2 linked regions of the Spartinivicinus marinus genome follow. The protein of the gene in region 2 interacts with the protein of the main gene of each other region in a pairwise test. Links are inferred from orthologs where the notes say so. Each region holds a gene or a part of one and is shown on either strand. Other genes may lie near its edges.

Evidence for each region.
Region 1: the proteins of OQE68_RS04605 (region 2) and clpA interact in binary tests that used the Escherichia coli proteins (3 or more experiments, as listed by UniProt). The link is inferred for Spartinivicinus marinus from one-to-one orthologs.

The regions. Positions count from the first base shown.
Region 1 is NZ_JAPJZK010000001.1:5,049,590-5,053,960, forward strand. What follows is about bases 890-3,919. They hold clpA (ATP-dependent Clp protease ATP-binding subunit ClpA), read left to right. Parts: upstream 890-1,287; coding sequence 1,288-3,552; downstream 3,553-3,919. Other genes in these bases: clpS (ATP-dependent Clp protease adapter ClpS), read left to right, coding at 899-1,261; infA (translation initiation factor IF-1), read right to left, coding at 3,606-3,824. Also shown: icd (NADP-dependent isocitrate dehydrogenase), read left to right, coding at 1-81; cold shock domain-containing protein CspD, read right to left, coding at 372-665; OQE68_RS22675 (arginyltransferase), read right to left, coding at 4,151-4,371. UniProt on the Escherichia coli protein: ATP-dependent specificity component of the ClpAP protease. It directs the protease to specific substrates. It has unfoldase activity. The primary function of the ClpA-ClpP complex appears to be the degradation of unfolded or abnormal proteins.
Region 2 is NZ_JAPJZK010000001.1:964,561-969,299, forward strand. The notes cover bases 922-4,319. They hold OQE68_RS04605 (response regulator), read left to right. Parts: upstream 922-1,296; coding sequence 1,297-4,119; downstream 4,120-4,319. Other genes in these bases: cysM (cysteine synthase CysM), read right to left, coding at 922-1,106; recO (DNA repair protein RecO), read right to left, coding at 4,127-4,319. Outside these bases: more of cysM, read right to left, coding at 207-921; more of recO, read right to left, coding at 4,320-4,739. UniProt on the Escherichia coli protein: Member of the two-component regulatory system UvrY/BarA involved in the regulation of carbon metabolism via the CsrA/CsrB regulatory system. Phosphorylates UvrY, probably via a four-step phosphorelay.

The sequences.
Region 1 (4,371 bases), 4.1 Mb from region 2 along the record:
GACTTTGAGCGTTTGATGGATGGTGCTAAGTTGCTGAAGTGTTCTGAGTTTGGTGATGCTATGGTTGAGCATATGGGCTAATTGAGGCGCTTTTTGTTTGCACTACCTAACGGTCAATTCATAGATCAATTATTAATAGCGATCAATTAATAGACGGCTAGGTGGTCATTACAAAATTGTTTAAAAAATTGTTGATGGTTAATTGTTGTACTTTAACTGTAGGGTAATAATCAGTAGAGAATTAGCGGTTGATTAATACAAATAAATAGCAACCCATTCATACCAAAAAGGGTCTTAATTCCAAATGGTATTAAGACCCTTTTTGTTAGTTGCTGTAAACAGCAATTATTATTGTTGTTAATTTGTTATTGTTAGTCTTCTAATGCTGCTTCCTCTCGCTGGTTAAAAGTGGATACTTTCACACCTGGCTCTGAAACTGCTATCGAGCCTCCGGCATCCTGGGGTAAAGGAACAATATTAATGGCATGCAATCCCTTCGGGCCTTGAAGGATATCAAAGTTGACGGGTTGGCCTGCTTTTAAGGTTTTGTAACCATCCATCTCAATCGATGAGTAGTGCACAAACAGGTCTTCGTCACTGTCCTCTGGTAAAATAAACCCATACCCTTTGGCATTATTAAACCATTTCACTTTACCTGTTGGCATGCTTAATTCCCTCTGCGATAAACTCCTAATTGGAGTAGTTCCTACAACACTATGTCACCTTGTCCCTAGGCAACATAAACGAAAAAAACCATCAATGATGGTTTTAAAACTAGTGTTTAACAAGAGAAGACTTATGTCAAGTAGTTCAAAGCTGCAAAATTTCGATTAACAGAGTTATCATAATAAGAATTCCATAGAATAATTTTTCTTGTGAATAGGGTTGAGTATTAACGATGGGTAAATTAAAAGAACTTCGTCTAACATTAGATAGTGAGGATGGAACCGGCGATCTAGACGAGGACGGACAAGTTGTGGTGGCGCCGGCAAAGCCTGCTTTAAAACCACCCGCTATGTACAAAGTAGTACTCATCAATGATGATTACACCCCAATGGACTTCGTTGTTGAAGTACTACAGTTGTTTTTTAATATGAACTGGGAGAAAGCTACCCAGGTCATGCTAACAGTCCACACACAAGGAAAGGGGGTTTGTGGAGTGTTTACAAAAGATGTTGCTGAAACTAAAGCAGAGCAGGTGACTCAATATTCAAAAGAGAGCCAGCACCCTCTGTTGTGCAACATTGAGAAAGCTAATTAATCAGCGGAACCTAAGGTACCAACGATATGTTGAATAAAGACCTCGAAGTGACCTTGAACCATGCCTTCAAGGATGCTCGTGCCAAACGTCATGAATTTATGACGGTGGAGCATCTGCTGTTGGCGCTGCTGGATAACGATGCAGCAGCCAAGGTATTGAAGGCTTGTGGTGCTGATATGGATCGCTTACGCAGGGACTTAACTGACTTCGTCGACTCAACCACACCCTTAATTCCTAGTAATGAAGATGATCGAGAAACGCAGCCTACGCTGGGGTTTCAGCGGGTATTGCAACGTGCCGTATTTCATGTGCAAAGTTCGGGAAAAAAGGAAGTGACTGGCGCCAATGTATTGGTCGCCATTTTTAGTGAGCAAGAGAGTCAAGCCGTTTACTTCCTCAAACAACAAAATATCGCCAGAATAGATGTGGTTAATTTTATTGCCCATGGTATTTCCAAAGTATCAGGCGCAAGTAGTGATCAAGAGGAAATTGGTCATGAGCAAGGCGATGATGAGGCTGCAACAGAAACGGGCACGTCATCGAATCCACTAGAGAACTTCGCCACTAACCTCAATGAACAAGCTAAAGCCGGTCGGATTGATCCGTTGGTGGGGAGAGATCAAGAGCTGGAGCGGGTAGCGCAAATTTTGACTCGCCGCCGTAAAAATAACCCATTATTAGTGGGGGAGGCGGGCGTTGGTAAAACAGCGATTGCTGAAGGGCTTGCCAAGCGCATTGTGGATGAAGAAGTCCCTGATATTTTGTCAGATGCCACTATTTACTCATTAGACTTGGGTGCTCTGCTTGCCGGTACCAAGTATCGTGGTGACTTTGAAAAGCGGTTCAAGCAGCTGCTGGCAGAGCTTCGTAAAAAAGCCCATGCCATTTTATTTATTGATGAAATCCATACCATTATTGGTGCAGGGGCTGCGTCAGGTGGAGTAATGGATGCTTCTAACTTGCTGAAACCCTTGTTAACGTCAGGTGAGTTACGTTGTATTGGTTCAACTACCTTTCAAGAGTTTCGCGGTATTTTTGAAAAAGATCGGGCGTTGGCGCGGCGATTTCAAAAGGTGGATATTAATGAGCCCAATGTGGAGGATACTTTCCATATCCTCAAAGGGCTAAAACCAAAGTTCGAAGAGCACCACTGTATTAAATACACAGAAACTGCACTGCGGGCAGCGTCTGAGTTAGCTGATCGTTATATCAATGATCGCCATATGCCTGATAAAGCGATTGATGTAATTGATGAAGCGGGGGCTTATCAGCGTTTGCAGCCTGAAAATAAACGGAAAAAAACCATTGGTGTTGGAGATATTGAGTCTATCGTGGCGAAAATTGCCCGGATTCCACCGAAGAATGTATCTGCTTCTGATAAGGAAATCTTAGAAAAACTCGAGCGCAACTTGAAAATGGTGGTGTTTGGTCAGGATGAAGCGATTACTTCACTATCAACTGCAATCAAAATGTCTCGTGCTGGTTTAAAGGCGCCAGAGCGTCCTGTAGGAGCGTTTTTATTTGCTGGACCTACCGGTGTGGGTAAGACTGAAGTAAGTCGTCAGCTGGCTGAGGTGCTGGGTATTGAGCTGGTTCGGTTTGATATGTCTGAGTATATGGAACGGCATACCGTTTCACGGTTGATCGGCGCACCACCCGGTTATGTGGGATATGACCAAGGCGGCCTGTTAACTGAGGCAATCAACAGGCAGCCGCATTGTGTCTTATTAATGGATGAAATAGAAAAAGCCCATCCAGAGGTATTTAACTTGCTGCTGCAAGTGATGGATCATGGCACATTAACAGACAACAATGGTCGTAAAGCGGATTTCCGTAATGTGATTATTGTGATGACAACCAATGCTGGGGCTGAAACGGTTAGTCGTGCTTCGATTGGGTTTACTGAGCAAGATCACTCGACTGATGGAATGGAAGCAATTAAAAAGACTTTCTCGCCAGAGTTTCGTAACCGCTTAGATGCCATTATCCAGTTTGGAAATTTAGATCCAGATGTGATCAAGCATGTGGTTGATAAATTCTTAACTGAACTGCAAACGCAGCTTGATGATAAGAAAGTGCTGCTAGAGGTTGATGAAAGTGCTCTTGCTTGGCTTGCACAAGAAGGCTATGACAAGCAAATGGGCGCACGACCAATGGCGCGGGTCATTCAGGAAAACTTGAAAAAACCGCTGGCAGAAGAAATCCTGTTTGGGCAGTTGGCCGGTAACGGTGGCAAGGTTCACGTCTCAGTAAAAGACGGTATGTTAACACTGGATTATGAGGCAGCTTGAAGCTGCCCTCGCAATCTGGCTCTGGAATAGTGAGCTGGACGTAGCAGATTTAATTAACGGGCACGGTAAGTAATACGACCTTTGCTTAAGTCGTAAGGTGTCAGCTCAACCCTTACTTTGTCGCCAGTTAAAATGCGAATATAGTTCTTGCGCATTTTTCCAGAAATATGGGCAGTCACTACATGACCATTTTCAAGTTCTACACGAAACATGGTGTTTGGCAGAGTGTCAATCACTGTGCCTTCCATTTCAATAGAGTCTTCTTTTGCCATTCGGCTTAGCACCTCAATGCGTTGATTAGCTGAGAAGCTAACTCAGTATAAGTCGGCTAGCTTGATATAGTCTCAATATAAGCTAGCTGATTTATATCAAGATAGCTTCTGGTAAAACGGGCTGCATTCTGCCTGAAAACTAGTCTAGAAGTAAAGGCTATAAAGGTCTAGAAAACTAATTTTTTTATCATAAACACTTTAAATGCCTTTGTTTATAGGAGGTAGCACCCGCTTCTTATACTTTGGACTAGCCCTATATACTTTTGACTATAAACGTGGTGAAAATAGCAGTAGGTAATGAATCTATAAATTATATTGCAACCGTTTTATAAAACAGTTAACCATTGATGATCCAGATAGATTTCTAATGGTCTGAACTCGGTTTTATAACTCATTTTTTGACATTCTTTGATCCAGTAGCCCAGATAAACATAGGGCAAACCTAAGGATTTAGCCAAGCGAATTTGCTGTAGGATGCAGTAGGTACCTAAGCTGTGCTTAGTGAGATCGGGTTCAAAAAAGGTATAAATGGCGGACAAGCCTTTGG
Region 2 (4,739 bases):
AGATAGCTACATTAGTGCTTCGCTAAACAGCCTTCTTAGCGATAAGTTAATAGTTAAGTATTACAGCCAACCATATTAACTTATTTTTTGTCAATTATGACTAAGCAATGAGTATAAGTTTATTAAATGGCTATTTAACAGGCAGGAGTAGCAAGTAGTCAGTGCAATATTCTCGTAACACCTGGTTACGAGAACACTATCAGGTATTATTTTGAACTAAATACACCAGTTGATAAATACCGATCACCTCGATCACAAATAATGGCGACAATCGTCGCATTTTCAACCTGTTGAGCTATTTTCAATGCAGCGGCTACTGCACCACCTGAGGATACACCACAGAAGATGCCCTCTTCTTGAGCCAACCTGCGCATTGCAACTTCTGCTTCCTGCTGCGTGATATCCATTACCTGATCAACACGCTCAGGTTCAAAAATAGTTGGTAAGTAAGCTTTTGGCCACCGCCGAATTCCTGGAATACTGGCCCCTTCCGCTGGCTGTAGACCAATAATTTGTACTGCTGGATTCTGCTCCTTTAAATAGCGCGAGGTTCCCATTATAGTGCCAGTGGTCCCCATTGAACTGATAAAGTGGGTGATTTCTCCTTGGGTTTGTTCCCATATTTCTGGTCCTGTACCCAAATAATGTGCTAAAGGGTTTGCTTTATTAGCAAACTGGTTCAGCACCAAGCCTTTGCCTTCTCGTTCCATTTGCTCTGCTAAATCACGCGCTCCTTCCATTCCTTGTTCCTGGCTAACACTAATTAGTTCTGCGCCATAGGCCGACATAGCAGAGCGTCGTTCTTCACTCATATTGTCAGGCATAATTAACACCATTCGATAGCCTTTAATTGCAGCCGCCATCGCCAAGGCAATTCCTGTATTACCACTAGTTGCCTCAATAAGTGTATCACTAGGTTTAATTGCCCCCAGTCGCTCCGCTTCATTAATCATCATTAATGCAGGGCGGTCTTTGACTGAACCTGCTGGATTGTTTCCCTCCAACTTAACGAGTACATGATTCGTAGTATTGCCCGTCAATCTTTGTAATCGAACCAAAGGAGTATTACCAACCAGTGACTCAATGGTGGGATAATTTACCGCCATGCTTTATCCTCATCTAGAATTTATAACTTCTCCGATAATAAGCTGTCAGCAGAAGAACTGTTAATATTGAAAAACTATAAAGTTACATCTGTTCAACATAAGCAGCTAGTTTATTATACTGATCTGTCATACTTAGATGTATACCCAAAACACAGGGTATGTTCAGCTTACTAAAGGTACCGTATCTATTATGCTAAAGCAGCAAGGTATAAAAAGTCGTGTTTTGGCGCTTGCTTTGATTCCTACTATTAGTATTTCACTGATTTTAGGTACTTTCTTTACCTTAGCCCGTATCAACGACTTAGATGCTTTATTGCTAGAACGCAGTCAAACCACTATTCAACAACTAATTCCAATCACAGAACATACTTTATCATTAGATAATTTGAGTCTTATTCAAGAGATTGCCAGCTCTGCACTAGAAAAAAATGATGTCAGATCAGTCAGTCTATTTTCCCACACTAAAGTCGCCCTTGCCCATGCTGGTCCAAAAATTCAATTTAAGGACAGCCAGGAAAACTACTTTCTAACCCGTCCTTTTCATACCTTAAACAAGCAGTCTCTACTGATCAGCACTCCCATTTATGCAAAACCTACTTTATCACCTGTTAACACTGAAACAGCGCTTAGCAGTGGAGGAGAAAAAGTGTTATTAGGGTGGCTGATGGCTGAGTTTTCTCGCAGTAATACTGAAATTAAAAAATATCAAACCATCCTTGCTAGCGGTTTACTGATTCTTTCAGGAGTTTTAATCAACCTGTTTTTAGCATTAAAAATGGGCCAAAACATAACAGGCCCGCTAATGAAAATAATTAGTGCGGTTAATCATATGCGTGAAGGCAATCTGGATACTCGTATTAACACCAACACTGGTGGCGAGTTACGGGCATTAGAAACGGGTATTAACGCTATGGTCGCATCACTCCAACGTGGCCAGTTGGAAATGCAACAAAATATTGAACAGTCAACCAAAGACCTTCAAGAAACCCTTGAAACGATTGAAATCCAGAATATTGAACTGGATATGGCTCGTAAAGAAGCACTAGAAGCAAGCCGTATTAAATCAGAATTCCTTGCCAACATGAGCCATGAAATTAGAACGCCTCTAAATGGTATTATTGGTTTCACTAACTTGCTACTGCGCTCCAAACTCAATGATCGACAATTTGAGTACCTCAGTACAATCCAAAAATCATCAGAAGGATTACTATCGATCATTAATGATGTGCTCGACTTTTCAAAAATTGAAGCAGGTAAATTAGAGCTGGAAAGTATTCCTATCAATTTAAGAGAAAGTGTTGAAGAGGTACTAACGATTTTAGCACCCAGTGCCCATGATAAATCTTTGGAACTGATTCCTCTCATCTATTCTGACACGCCTATTCACCTAATGGGAGACCCCCTACGGTTAAAACAAATTCTGACCAACCTGGTCAGTAATGCTATTAAATTTACTAATGACGGCTCTATTGTTGTGAGAGCCATGCTTGAAGATGAAAAAAATAACCTTGTAACAATTAAAATCAGTGTTACCGATACGGGTATAGGCCTTTCTAACAAGCAGCAAAAGGAGTTATTTAAAGCCTTTTCTCAAGCCGATACCTCTACTACTCGAAATATTGGCGGTACTGGGCTTGGTCTGGTTATCTCCAAGCGACTTGCACAACAGATGTCGGGAGAAGTAGGCGTAGAAAGTGAGTTAGGTAAAGGCTCTACATTTTGGTTTACCTTAACGGTACCAAAAGCTAATGAACCTACCTTAAAAGAGCATTTCCCTGCATTCTCCAATACCCATGTCCTAGTAATGGAGCATCATGATCTTGCCAGACAAGCAATTGTTCACCTACTTTCTGAGTATGACTTAAATGTTGATAGCTGTGCTAATCAATCCTGCTTAGAAGAAAAAACGCAAGAGGCCAAAGCCCAGGGAAAAACCTATGATGCATTAGTGGTTAGTCATCACCCGGCTTATTTAGATTTAGAAAAAATAAGGTCATTAATTAAAGCAGCCAATAAAAATAAACAGTATTTGGTAATTTTGGCTCATACCAATAAAGAAGAGGCAATTAATAATATACTAGACCAACATAATAATGCTCTTTGCATTGTTAAGCCTCTATGTCACAACCGGCTATATCGAGCGCTTTCTTATTTATTACTTGAGAAAAGTAAACTCCCTCAAGGCAGCCAAAGCAATATTGCCCGACGTATTAACCAGGCTATTACACGCCAACCACATATACTAGCAGTAGATGACAACCCAGCCAATTTACGCTTGGTTACTGCATTACTAGAAGACCTTGGAGCTAAAGTAACAGCGGTAGACTCAGGCACTAAAGCGATTATTAAAACCAAGCAATACCACTTTGACCTTATTTTTATGGATGTACAAATGCCTCATATGGACGGCCTGGAAACAACCCGTAGAGTCCGCGAAAGAGAACTATCAGAGCGACGCATTCCAATCATAGCACTCACCGCCCACGCACTGGCAGAAGAAAAAAAACAGCTATTACTAGCTGGCATGGATGACTACATGACCAAGCCTATTAATGAAAATCAATTACAACACATCATAAAAAAATGGACAGGCTTACATGTAGCGCCTATTAAAGGTACGGATTATCTAAATGATACAAGTCATGCTGAACCTGAAACCAAAGTAGTAGACTTAACAGAAGGAATAAAGTTAGCTGGTGGAAAAGAAGATCTTGCCAACGATATGTTATCGATGCTGTTTGAAAATTTAAAAAATGAACAGGAACAAATAAGAGCATTATATCGTAATAAACAATGGCCAAGGCTACTGGAAGTTGTTCACAAACTACATGGCGCTACTCGTTATTGTGGTGTCCCTCTATTACGTAGTGCTTGTAATAATATGGAAACCATATTAAAAGCTTCTGAAAAAAATAAAGAAGAAAGACGTAAAGTGGCAGGTGCCATGGAAGAGCTAATTGAGCAAATTGAGCAGCTGTTAGATTGGCAGCGAAGACATGAAGGCACAGAATAAACAAATATTATCTTTGCTTGAAAAATAGCGCTCTACTCATAAGCGGTTTACTGCCTAAATGCGGTGCTAATGCCATTCTAGCAATTCGCTTGGTTATTCCTTTTAGGGGCTTAGTCCATACCTGCTGGATATCAAGCTGATGACTCACTGATTGAGCCTCTGTATTTAACCATGGCAAGCTGGCTAAAGTCAGTAAGTCACTACCAGAAAATAAGTTAGCCTCTGGCCTCTCAAGATAAGCCTGTTTTTTAGCAAGACAAAACCCCTGATCAGACAGAAAAACATAATTTGCTTTAGTAGTAATTTCATTACCGTCTGTATCATATTCAAATGAAACGGCATAACCTAGTTCAGCTAGCAAGTTAAATTCAAATTGCCGGAGATACATTTCAATTTGCAGGGGATCTTCCTGTAAAACAGCCAGTGTCTTTTGGTAGTTGCAAAATAGTTGTGGGGAAGCCTCTTCAGCAGGCAATAATCTGATTAATAATTCATTCAAATACAGGCCACAGTAAAGTAACTTGCCCAATAACGAATAGCGTAAGTCACTTAGCTCAACAGTTTTACCTGTTTTTAATTCTCCACTACCTTTCCAGGTTAACCAAAGCAACTGAAATGGT